DNA from 3 places in the Pseudoalteromonas sp. JC28 genome. Region 2 is predicted to be linked to each of the others. Evidence: predicted binding sites of a transcription regulator. Region 2 holds the regulator's gene; each other region holds the start of a gene.

Region 1 (4,299 bases), on a different contig from region 2:
GTTGCAATATAGTACAGCAATGACTCCGCCTTTTGACACTCAAGTGACAGTACAAATTAGATGCAACGATACCCTCAGCTGGACTCAATACGTCCACGTGCGTATCGATCACCTCTTCCCTATTTTAGTTAGCGCGACCATGTTAGAAAAAGGCCGTGTTATTCAGGATGACGATGTAAAAATAGAGTATCAGCCGAAACGTTTTCGTAGGGTTTCCTATATAGAAGATAAGTCGATACTAATAGGCAGTAGAAGCAAACGTAATATCAGAGAAGGTCAAGCCTTTACTCAGGCTCATATTTGTATGGTCTGCAAAGGCGATACGGTGACGATTATTGCTAAATCAGGTGGGCTTGTGATCAAAACTCAAGGAGAAGCGCAGCAAGATGGCAACCGTGGTGAACTTATTAATATTAAAAACGCTCGCTCTGGCAAAACCTTACGTGCTAGAGTAATAGAAGTGGAAACAGTAGAGGTGAATTTATAAAAAATTTGCTAAAGTAATACTATTAAACGCCGATAACAAGGCTGAGAGTATAATTTTATTGGGTCTACAATCATGGTTAATCAAGTTAACGGTCAGAATCAGTCTACATCCGTTGCTAATAATGTTAAGCAACAGAAGGCTGAATTGCAAAGAAATGATGCTAATAGTGCGTCAGTTAAATCACCAGCTACACCGAAAGCAGCTGCGGATTCAGTGAGCCTGACTCCACAAGCGCAACAGCTGAAAACGGTCAACGAAAAAGCGCAGCAGTCATCAGGCTTTGACGACAAGAAAGTCGAAGAACTGAAAAAAGCGATTGCAGAAGGCAAGTATCAAGTTGACGCGGAAAAACTAGCCAAAAACATAGCTGCATTTGAGTTCGAAATATATGGATGATTTGGTTCGGCTCTGCCACCACAAACTTTCAGAACAAATCTCGACGCTAGAAGCGATGACCCAGCTTCTGGCTCGTGAGCTTGACGAGCTCGCGTCTCGGCGTGGCGACAACTTAAAAGAAATCGCTCGTGAAAAGCTAACTCTCATTTCAAAACTGCAAAAGCTCGACAATGAATTGTCAAAAACTGAGTCTCACGTCTTTGAAAACAGTGAAGTAGCCCCGCTCGTTGCTAAAGTGCGAGCACTACTCAGTGAGTGTCAGACCAAAAATGAAATCAATGCTAAAACGGCTCATCAGGCTAATGTAAGCACACGTGAACTAAAAGGGATCTTAATTGGCGCACCAACTTCGATTACATATGGTCAAGATGGCAGCGTGAAAAGTAGCGATAGTGAATTGGTACGTAACCTAAAGGCGTAGCCACGCCTGTCGTATTTTAGTATTGAAGAACAATCGAAGTGAAGCGCATTAAGTAAGCGATATGTGATGAGTGCTTACTTAAAGCTATAAGATATCTTCTTAATTTTCTGCGGCTTGACTTGAGTAATATACAAATCATAAACGCGTTTCATATCAAGCTCTAACTCCGTCGCGTAAGTATCACCAACTGCGTAACTTTTCAGCACCTTAGCCCCACGAACAAGTCCATTTACTTGGCTCTTAAGACCGTCGTTTTGCGCAACCGCTCCTTTTACCGTAATAGTGGATGTCAAATTCTGGCCATACAGTTGCTCAGCCAATTCACGATAGGCTTCTAATTTTGACACTTTAATGGCCATTAGCTGCTTCTCACCCTCAGTTTTACCCGGCTGAGCACTCAAAGGAGCGTACCCCACAGCCCGTAAAACAGGAAAAGTTTCCGGTTGCACTGTTTCATATTCAATATGCTTATCAACGAGGCTTGAACAGCCGCTGAGCCCTGCTAGCGAACAAACCATAACAACTGAACTGATAGAATTAGTGATACGCATTTCACCCCACTCCGCTACAATATATACCAATCAAAATTAAGCACTTCCCCAACATCTTGGTCTCGCAAGGGTTGTTGTGGTTTCATTGAGTATTGGCAAGAAATAAAATTAACTTTCATAATGTATGATTATGCACGAACCTTGCCAAAATTTGGCACAGGTATTGCTGAGTTGAAGAGTAGTTTTTGATCTGGGCATTTAAACATGAAAAAGCAATTCGCGACCAGTCTATCACTGTTGTGTATCACCTTGGTTCATCCAGCTTATGCTGAATGGTTTGAAGTTACCGGCATGGCTGACGTTAAAAATGGCGACCATCAAAAAGCCAAAAGAAAGGCGGTAAATGACGCCATCACACAAGCTTTGCTGTTTTCTGGCGCTTCGGTGAGTAGTGTGCAAACCGTCACCGATGGTGTGCTCACCCAAGATCAACTTAAGATCCGCTCAAATGCTGAAATCCAAAGTGCCAACGTAATTGCTGAAGCAAAAGTTGGTGACTCATGGCAGGTGACATTACATATCGATATTACCCCACAGAGTGCTCAGTGCCCTACTAGTGCTTACGACAAACAGGTTGCAGTCACACAAAGTCAGTTAAAAAATAAACACCAAGCAACACTAGGTCAAATTTTTGACATAAATAAAGCGGTGAGCGAGCGCCTATACCAGACAATGTCTGAACAAAAGTTGAGCTTAGAACCTGTTCCCTATTTCGCACAGACCATAGACGTTAACCGCTTTTTCAGCCAGCGGTTTGATTATAATGAACAGCTAATCGAGACCATTACGGCAAATACGAACAGCCAATTTGTATTACTGAGTCAAATTACTGATATTGCTGGTGTCGATAAACTTAATAGCGACTTCGCATTTTGGCAAAGTGATAAATATTTAAGAAGCTTCAAGGTAGACTTTGCGCTGTTTGATGCACTTTCTCATGAAAGGGTGTGGCAAAAGCAATATGCCACTCAAGGCGTGTGGCCGTTTAAGAAGACCAAATTAATTGATGTGTACAGTGAGCGCTTTTGGCAGACAGATTATGCTGATGAGATCCAAACCACGCTGATACAAATCGCAACTGATTTAAACGCAGCGGTAGCCTGCTTACCAACCAACGGCAAAATCCTACATATCGATGATGAACAAGTCGTTATTAATTTGGGCCGCATGCATGGCTTAGAGAATGGCCAGATCCTTAACGTAGCGCATAGTAATCCGCTGACTAATGTCGATGGTAAAATATTTATGCATCAAATTAAAACCATTAATAAACTGCAAGTGATCCAGGTGAATGCGCAAAACGCCATTGCGGTAAATATCAGTAATCGCCCACTTCACAATGTGCAAATTAATGATTTGGTTGAAATTCAAATAGAAAATGAAAATGAGTTTGAACTGTAAGGTTAAGACTACCTATGACGCAGACAAGATTTTCGACGACTTTACACACTCTACATCATGCTTCCGCCGCCCATTTACTTTGGTAATTCCACGCAAAAGTGATACCAATGGCGTCCCCAGTAGGAATCGAACCTACATCTAAGCCTTAGGAGGGCCTTGTTTTATCCATTAAACTATGGGGACAATCTCTAAAGTCAGATAACGATCGCTTTTTTTGACCTTCACTAGCGGGATCTGCGGTACTTAATACCAATGAAAGTCGAGAATTGTTGATTCTCTGTTGTACTGCATCTCAGTGACTTCACTTTAGTATACTGATCTTAATGAACTTTTAAAGATTAATAGTCAATTTATTCGCGGTAATAAATGAGGTGGTTCAGTAGGTGAATACGCAGCAGTTAAGACCCACTACTGCGCTATCAGTTACTTCACTTGAGGTGTGAATAAGAAGTAGGATAGTTCTTCGTTTAATAAAACCTAAACGGTATTTTCTTCTAAAAACCGCTATTTGAAGTACTACCTTGCAGCGGTTGCCTGATCATCAAGGATAAAATACGGGATGGTCACCACCGTGCTTGCTATCACTAAGTTGGTGTTAAACTCTAACAATCTTGCATTTACCTCCACGCCTCGTGGACGGTAAACCATAGTGCCTGTGAGCAAATGGCTGGGAGATTGCGTGTTTTTCAAGCGGCTTGCGTTACGCGAAAAAGTCAAGTCACCACTGGATGTCACTTCAATTTTCCCCAATGCTTTAAAGTCTAACGCTTGATAACCCAGCTTTTGCATTTGATGCATTAAGGACTCAGCCAATTGGTTTCCTAGCTGGTTTGTATCCCTTAATGATTCATTAAAGTTGACAAAACTGGCTACCGCTATCGACTCAGGCTTTTGCCCTAATACAGTATCTGACAGTTCCAACGCAATTTGACTGGCGTAGTTAGCAATTTCTTTGCGATGACGATAGCTAACGAAGCCAATATCTTGCAATACCGCGGCTTGTGAACCTTCATTACGCTCTTGCTCTTCCATCATGGCATATA
Region 2 (4,299 bases):
TGTTTAATAACTTGACGATCTAGCTTGTCGATAAGGCCATCAATTGCGGCATACATATCTTGATGCTCTGTTGATGCAAATAGCTCGCCGCCGTTTACGTGTAATGTTGCTTCTGCTTTTTGTACTAGTTTCTCGACATCAAGGATCACATGCACATTATTGATATGATCAAAGTGCCTTTCTAGCTTCGCAAACTTGTTGGTGACATAGTCTCTTAATGAGTCAGTAATTTCTACATGGCGACCAGTTAGATTTAGTTGCATAAGCATTTTTCCTTCTTGGGTTTTACGTCTTATATCAAGCTTTTACGCTGATTTGACGGTGGAATGGCTAGGGATTCACGATATTTTGCAATCGTACGTCTCGCTACCTTAATTCCTTGCTCAGCTAAGATATCTGCAATTTTGCTGTCACTCAATGGCTTCGCGGTATTCTCTGCAGCTATCAGCTTTTTGATAAGTGCTCTAATTGCTGTAGAAGAGCACTCACCTCCATTTTCCGTACTTACATGGCTAGAGAAGAAATACTTCAGCTCAAATATTCCCCGAGGTGTATGCATGTATTTTTGTGTTGTCACACGGGAAATTGTGGACTCATGCATCTCAACCATTTCAGCAACATCATTTAGCACCATAGGGCGCATTGCTTCGGGGCCATGTTCAAAGAATGCCTGTTGTTGTTGCACAATGCAATTGGTAACTTTTAATAAAGTATCATTTCGGCTTTCTAAGCTTTTAATAAACCACTTTGCTTCTTGTAAATGTGAGCGAATAAACTGACTATCCGTACTGGATTTCGCCGTTCTAGACATCGCAGCGTAATGGTCATTTACTCTTATTTTAGGCATAGCATCAGGATTTAGCTCTACGACCCAACGACCTTTTACTTTTTTCACCGATACGTCAGGGATCACATATTCAGGCTCTTCATGAATAATGCTTGCCGCAGGCTTTGGGTTAAGGCTATGTATTAACGTCATGACCTCTTTGAGATCGGCTTCTTTAAGGCGCGTTTTCTTAGCCAAAGTTCGATAGTCACGGCTGGCAAGCAAGTCGATATGCTCTGTCAGGATCATTTTTGTTTCGGCAATCCATGGGGTATCTGGGGCGAATTGGTTTAGCTGAATGCATAAGCATTCTTGTAAACTACGCGCTGCGATACCGACAGGGTCAAAAAGCTGAATGCGTTTGAGTACGGCTTCGACTTCATCTAGCTCAATAGGCTCTTCGCTATTCTCGTCATTAATGCTTTCTAAAATGTCTTCGCAAGACAGTGTTAGAATGCCTGACAGGTCGACCGCTTCAATAATCGCAATCGCAATAGCTCTATCTGTTGGACTAAATGGTGTCAGTTCGAGTTGCCACATGAGATAATCGTGGAGAGATTCAGAGGTTTCCCCTTGATAAACATTATCGTCATCGGGAAGTGGACCTGAGCTTGCAGCAGGCGCTGCACTCATATACTCGTCCCAAGTGACATCCATGGCAAGGTCATCGCTCACAGTGTCTTTGCTCATGGCGGTATCTGAGTCTATCTCATAGTCACTAACCTGCGTTTCATCGGCTGAATCTTGATTGTCGTCAGCACGGCTCTTTTCTTGGCTGTGTTGGTCAGCGTTTTCGCCGTCAGTATTATCACCTTCTTCCACTTCCAACAATGGATTGCTGTCTAATGCTTCTTGTATTTCTTGTTGCAGATCCAATGTACTAAGCTGCAGCAAGCGAATGGCTTGTTGCAGTTGCGGAGTCATTGTAAGTTGCTGCCCCATGCGCAGCTGTAATGATTGCCTCATGTATCTCTAACAATCCTTTTTAACAGTTATTAATACTACGTCTTAACTATAGCTTGAATTGTTCGCCTAGGTAGACATCTCTTACGGTTTGATCTGCCAAAACATGTTCTGGCGTGCCTGCAGCGATTAACTCACCATGTGAAACGATGTAGGCTTTTTCACATACGTCCAGTGTTTCTCTAACGTTATGATCGGTGATAAGCACACCGATACCACGGTTTTTTAGGTGCTCTATGATTGTCTTTATATCTAACACCGAAATAGGATCAACACCAGCAAAAGGTTCATCTAACAGGATAAACTTAGGGTTTGCGGCTAAAGCGCGAGCAATTTCGACTCGTCTTCTTTCGCCTCCCGACAATGCCATGCCCTGTGAGTCGCGAATGTGTTGAATATTAAACTCATCCAGTAACTCGTTTAGTTCAGCTTCTCTTTCAACTTTAGATAAGTCTTTTCGAGTTTCTAAAATCGCCATCAAATTTTGATAGACCGTGAGTTTTCTAAAGATTGAAGACTCTTGCGGTAGATAGCCAATACCAAGTCGTGCGCGGCTGTGCATCGGTAACAAAGTGATATCTTCGTCATCAATCTGAATATAGCCTTTGTCGCTTGGTACTAACCCTACAATCATGTAGAACGTAGTGGTTTTACCTGCACCATTTGGTCCTAATAAGCCTACAATACTGCCAGCCTGAACACTTAAACCAACATTTTTGACGACCTGACGACCCTTATAACTCTTTGCTAGACCAGTTGCTTTGAGCTCGCTCATTAATTGTTACCTTCTTCCTGCGCTTTTTTCTCTTTAGCGTCTTTTTTGTCATCAACAGGAACAAGGATGGTTCTTACTCGAGAGTCTTCTTGGTCTGAGCGCTCAGCGCTGATCAATTGCTTTTCAATGTCATAGGTGATGACTTGAGCATTGATTTTTTGCCCAGTTTGATTGATTTCAGCATCACCAGAAATCACTAGGGTTCCCTTCGCTACGTCGTAACGGATTTCATTTGCTTTGGCTTCTAGCAAGTTGCCATCGGGTTGACGTTCGCTAAAAGTGGCAGGGCTGCCAGTTGCCACAAGCAGTTGCTTGTTAATGCCAAGTTCCGCGCGACGGTGGACCTCTAGGCGATCGGCATTTATCTTTCTGTTGCCATGAATAATAACAACATTCTGTTCAAAAATACCGATGTTGCTTTGCAGTTGAGCTTGCTGACGGCCAGCATCAATAATGACTTCATTTTGTTCTGCAGCAATTGCTAGAGTAGAACTTGCAAGCAAGCCGATGAAAACTAGTTTGTTAATGATTTTACTGGTCATAATAAATTGTCTTTGTGTGGTTGATGAGTTCGATCACTTGCTTTTGTAGATCCGCATGCAGTCCTTTACCTGTGATCCTAAGACTAGGACCGTTGATAACGACAGGGTGTTCCGACTTCATCAATTTTTGCTTAATTTCAACTCTTACATTATCGGCATTGATATCCGTGATCATGGCGTTAGGCGTTAAATTCTTTGCCAACACATTGCCCTCTAATATCAAGGTGTTGTTTTCGTATAGGGTTGCTTCTAATGCGCTTATTTGCCAATTCTGTTCACCGTTATATAAGGTGAAAATGGGCTTTTCAAAGTGACTAAAGCCAAGATCTTGATACAACTCCATCTTATCAGCAGTTACCTGATAGTTTAATAAGCCATTTTCACTATAGGTCGTTTGCTGAAGCGTGGTTGCAACATAATCGGGTTTAGCTAACGGTTCATCTTCTTTTGCTGGATCCGCCTCTGATGGATTAAACATGGGCGACCACATCCATACCATTAAAGAAGCGAAAACAATGAGTAAGATGACACGCAATACGGTCATGTACTTGATCCTTTGGAAGTCAATAAGTGATTTTGGCTGAGCATTAGAAGATCAGTTAGTTCTCTCACGGCACCAAAGCCACCTGGCATCAAGGTCGTGTAATGGGCGATATGTTTAACAAGAGGATGTGCATCATTGACGGCAACGGCAAAACCAACTCGTTCCATTACGGGTAGATCTGGGCCATCATCACCAATATATGCAATTTCGTCATCATTAAGGTTGAGCTTAGTCTTCAGTTCATCATATGCCACTAACTTGTTTTCTTGACCTTGGTAAATATAAGTTACATTTAAACTAGTCATGCGTTGCTGAACTATTTGTGAATGTCTACCTGTGATAACGGCGACTTCGATACCACTATCAATCAAGGCCTTAATACCAAACCCGTCTTTGGTATTAAATGCTTTCAGTTCTTCACCATTGTTACCAAGGTATATACGGCCATCTGAGAATACGCCATCAATATCGCAAATTAATAATTTGATTTGTTTTGCTTTTTCCCAAGCTTCAGTTGAAATCGTCTGATATAAATCTTCAAATTGCATTACAGCACCCCCGCTCTAAGTAAATCTTGCGTATTCAAGGCGCCAACTGGAATGTTGTTTTCGTTCACCACAATCAAGCCGTTAATCCGTTTGGTTTCCAT
Region 3 (4,299 bases), on a different contig from region 2:
AGCCGCTTCAAGTTGAATATAACCCAAACCACCCAAGTGCTGACGCAAATGGCTACATTTATAAACCGAATGTGAATGTGGTAGAGGAGATGGCAAACATGATTTCTGCTTCTCGCTCTTACCAAACCAATGTTCAAGTTGCAGATGCTGCAAAGCAAATGCTTAGTAAAACATTGCAACTAGGCCAGCGCTAAATTGGGAGTAACAGCTGATGAGTAATAATGTAAATGCCACTTCTTCAACGGGTGTAGATTCACTCTACTGGGACAGGCAGAAACAGGCCGAGGAGAAAAAGCCCAGAGATGAGCTATCGCAAGAAGATTTCTTCTCGCTGCTTACTCAACAGCTCTCTTTCCAAGATCCAAGTAAGCCTGCGGACAACGATCAAATGATCGCGCAGATGACAAGTTTTACCATGGCCGAGGGGATCTCAAAGTTAAATGAGAACTTTGACTCGTTAGCTGCATCGATGACTTCTAACTCGGCGCTTCAAGCATCAACGCTGATTGGTAAGAAAGCATTACTCGAATCAACGACGTTAGAACATGGTGACGATGCACTTACAAAAGGTTCTGTGATTGTACAGGAACCAGTTCAGAATCTATCAGTGGGTATCTATGATGAATCTGGAGCGCTTGTAAAGACGCTTGAATTTGGCGAACAAAGTGTGGGCGCTGTGCGATTCGATTGGGATGGTAAAAATAAAGACGGTGAGATGATGCCTCCAGGTGAATACACCATAAAAGCGGAGGGTATGATTGAAGGTGAATATCAAACTTTACCGTCGGCCACATTTAGAAATATAGACAGTGTTAATGTTAATGGTGCTAACGGCATCGTCATTAATACCAAAGAAGGCGCGGTGCGCTTAACTGATATTGCTGAAATAGCATAGTAGTTTTAAAGAATTAACCTTAAGAACTTAGAGGTGAGAGTATGAGTTTCAATATAGCACTGACAGGTATTGCCGCCGCGCAAAAAGACTTGGACGTAACAGCAAATAACATTGCTAACGTGAACACGACGGGTTTTAAAGAGTCTCGCGCAGAATTTGCTGATGTTTACGCGTCTTCGGTTTTTAGCTCTGGCAAAACGAAAAATGGCGATGGTGTACAAACTACCATGGTTGCACAGCAGTTTCACCAAGGATCATTAAAGTTTACGCAAAACTCGCTAGACTTGGCGATTGAGGGCGAAGGCTATTTTGCCATGTCAAATTCTCTTCAATCACAAGATTTCACCTATTCTCGAGCGGGTGCATTTAAGCTCAACAAAGACAACTTCATCGTGAATGCTAAGGGTGATTACTTGCAAGGCTTTCCAGTCGATCCATCTACAGGTGATACCACGTCTTTGAGTTTAAGCACAACATCACCCGTTCAAATTCCAGATGCATCAGGTTCTCCTCGTGCAACATCGCAAATCTATACCTCGTTTAACCTAGATGCGACTGCGCAACCACCTACAATTGCTTTTGATCCTGAGCAACGTGCCTCATATAATTCAAGAACAGCAATAACGGTATATGACTCGTTGGGTGAATCACATACATTGCAGTTATTCTTCAGAAAAACAGCGGATAATGAGTGGTCTACTTACGCAACAATGGACGATAAACCTTTTAACCATAATGCGCAGCAAATTGATCCAGCAGCAACACCACCTGTTCCTTATACGCCAGTTAGTGTGTTCCGTTTCGATGCTAGCGGTATTCCATCACAGACGGCTGCCGATCCTTCAGCTACGCCGCTTGTTTTTAACAACAATACTGGCTCGACATTTAACCCCTTAAGTCTTGCTGGACCTCAAGATGCAGTTGACCCAACTATCGGTATGTCAAACTTGCTTGATAACGGTGCAACTTTTCCGAATGATATTGTTGTTAACTGGCGTGATGAAGCAAATACTGCTCAAAAGCTACCAACGCAATATTCATCGGGTCGATTTGAAGTAAAAGCATTGGAGCAAGACGGTGCGACCGTTGGCCGTTTAGCAGGTATTGATATTGGTACTGATGGTAAAGTTGTGGCTTCATATACTAACGGCGACTCAACGTTCTTAGGGCAAGTCGCGCTAGTACGCTTCCCGAATTCTCAAGGCCTTCAGGCGATTGGTAATACTGAGTGGAAGAAGAGCCTATCTTCTGGTGAACCACTTGCAGGCGAGCCAAACACAGGTACTCTCGGTGGTATTAGTTCATCTGCGTTAGAGCAATCGAACGTCAACCTCACAAACGAGTTAGTTGACCTTATCAGCGCCCAACGTAACTTCCAAGCGAACTCTCGAGCGCTTGAGGTTAACTCAACATTACAACAAAATATATTACAGATCCGATAATATATTATGCCCTCCAAAGGCTGCTACAAAGGCAGCCTTTTTTATGTCCGTCAAAAACATCTCGTCACTTTGGCACTGTGCTTGCATTAACTAGACTAAGTTTGAATTTTATAGGTCATCGTCATGGATAAAATGGTGTATATCGCAATGTCAGGCGCTAAGCAGAGCTTACGCGGTGTGGCACTTAAGGCGAATAACCTTGCTAATGCCAATACGACTGGCTTCAAAGCAGATTTTGCTCAAGCGCGCTCAATGCAGGCGTTTGGTGAAGGGCTACCTACACGGGTTTTTGCTATGCAAGAACGCCCAGGGACCAATATGACCGGTGGCGCAATCGTTGAAACTGGCCGTGAGCTAGATATTGCAGTAGATGATAAATCATGGATCAGTGTTGTTGATGCCTCGGGTGAAGAAGCTTACACCAAAGTCGGCACGCTCAATATTCGTAATGACGGTGCGTTGGTCACAGCTCATGGGCGTCAACTTATTGGCGAAGGTGGACCTATTGTCTTACCTATCCCCGTTGATAAAGTGGTGTTTAGTGACGATGGCTCTATTCAAGTGCGTCCACAAGGCGCTCCTGCTAACTTTCTTGAAGTGGTTGATCGGCTGAAAATTATTGAAGCAGATAATAGTAAGCTGCAAAAAGGCAATGACGGCCTTTATAGACCAAAAGAAGATAAGCTAGAAGATGGGATCTGTGGCTTTTGTGAAATATCACCAACCGCAAAAGTGATGAGTGGCTTCTTAGAGATGTCCAACGTCAATCCCGTTCATGAGATGGTGGATATGATCAACCATCAAAGACAATTTGAAATGCAAATTAAGCTGATGAAAACAGCTGAAGAAATAGATGAGCGACACACTTCGCTCCTACGCATAGTTTAAGAGTGAGGTAGAGATCATGAATCCGGCATTGTGGATAAGTAAAACAGGCTTAGATGCTCAGCAAACTGATATTTCAGTTATTTCGAACAACTTGGCGAACGCCAGTACCGTCGGCTACAAAAAGAGTCGGGCGATATTCGAAGACTTATTATATCAAAACATCAATCAGCCAGGTGGCCGCAGTTCTCAAGATACAGAATTACCGTCTGGTTTGATGCTTGGTGCAGGTGCCAAAGTAGTCGCCAACCAAAAGAACTTTTCTCAAGGTAATATGTTAAGTACCGAAAACTCTTTGGATTGGATGATCCAAGGCCCGGGCTTTTTTGAGATTCAGATGCCAGATGGCACAACTGCGTATTCAAGAAACGGTCAGTTCACGACGGATGAAGAAGGTCGAATTGTTACCTCAGGTGCGGGTTTTCCTGTGTTACCTGAGATGAACGTACCCGACGATGCACAGTCAATTACTATTTCTCAAGATGGTGAAGTATCGGTGCGCGTTGCAGGACAAGCTGAAAACGTTGTTATCGGACAGTTGACGATCAGTGACTTTATTAATCCATCAGGTCTTGAACCGATTGGACAAAACTTGTACACAGAAACTGCGGTAAGTGGTGCACCAGTACAAGGTAATCCAAGCGTTGAAGGGCTAGGTAAGATTGTGCAAGGCGCACTTGAAACGTCAAACGTTAATGTGACCGAAGAGCTTGTAAATCTAATTGAGACACAACGCGTGTATGAGATGAACTCAAAAGTGATTTCAACGGTAGATCAGATGCTGAGCTACATTAATCAACAGCTGTAATTGGGTAGGGGGTATTATGCGTGCATTATATTTAGCCATCGTAACGGTCGCTGCATTATCTGGATGTAGTACAACACAAAATAAAAATGTGGTGCGTGACGATCCGTATTATGCGCCTATCTATCCCGAGGATAATCAAGCCCAAATGGTGGCAACAGGGTCATTATTTAATACGCAGTTTTCCAATGATCTTTATGCTGACAAAAAAGCGTTAAGAGTCGGCGATATTATTACCATCGTACTCAGAGAAACGACTCAGGCGACCAAAG

What was found. Region 2 encodes sigma-54, which starts transcription at its own class of promoters, with help from an activator protein. Its sites were predicted from a motif close to GTTGGCACGNNNNTNGNNT; they were not measured.
Region 1: the regulator sigma-54 is predicted to act here: its motif matches at 2,006-2,024, upstream of DS891_RS00620 (flagellar assembly protein T N-terminal domain-containing protein).
Region 3: the regulator sigma-54 is predicted to act here: its motif matches at 2,406-2,424, upstream of DS891_RS00675 (flagellar basal body rod protein FlgF).

The regions. Positions count from the first base shown of each region.
Region 1 covers NZ_QOKX01000001.1:171,377-175,675, reverse strand. Annotated here, with positions in the region: gene flgA (flagellar basal body P-ring formation chaperone FlgA) at 1-487, shown strand, start outside; gene flgM (flagellar biosynthesis anti-sigma factor FlgM) at 560-883, shown strand; gene flgN (flagellar protein FlgN) at 876-1,304, shown strand; gene DS891_RS00625 (LPP20 family lipoprotein) at 1,379-1,855, opposite strand; gene DS891_RS00620 (flagellar assembly protein T N-terminal domain-containing protein) at 2,060-3,256, shown strand; tRNA gene DS891_RS00615 (tRNA-Arg) at 3,365-3,439, opposite strand; gene DS891_RS00610 (FlgO family outer membrane protein) at 3,773-4,299, opposite strand, start outside.
Region 2 covers NZ_QOKX01000007.1:478,243-482,541, reverse strand. Annotated here, with positions in the region: gene hpf (ribosome hibernation promoting factor) at 1-263, opposite strand, end outside; gene DS891_RS17605 (RNA polymerase factor sigma-54) at 293-1,792, opposite strand; gene lptB (LPS export ABC transporter ATP-binding protein) at 1,839-2,564, opposite strand; gene lptA (lipopolysaccharide transport periplasmic protein LptA) at 2,564-3,106, opposite strand; gene lptC (LPS export ABC transporter periplasmic protein LptC) at 3,096-3,650, opposite strand; gene kdsC (3-deoxy-manno-octulosonate-8-phosphatase KdsC) at 3,647-4,198, opposite strand; gene DS891_RS17580 (KpsF/GutQ family sugar-phosphate isomerase) at 4,198-4,299, opposite strand, start outside.
Region 3 covers NZ_QOKX01000001.1:178,750-183,048, forward strand. Annotated here, with positions in the region: gene flgC (flagellar basal body rod protein FlgC) at 1-194, shown strand, start outside; gene DS891_RS00665 (flagellar hook assembly protein FlgD) at 212-895, shown strand; gene flgE (flagellar hook protein FlgE) at 937-2,337, shown strand; gene DS891_RS00675 (flagellar basal body rod protein FlgF) at 2,461-3,225, shown strand; gene flgG (flagellar basal-body rod protein FlgG) at 3,242-4,030, shown strand; gene flgH (flagellar basal body L-ring protein FlgH) at 4,047-4,299, shown strand, end outside.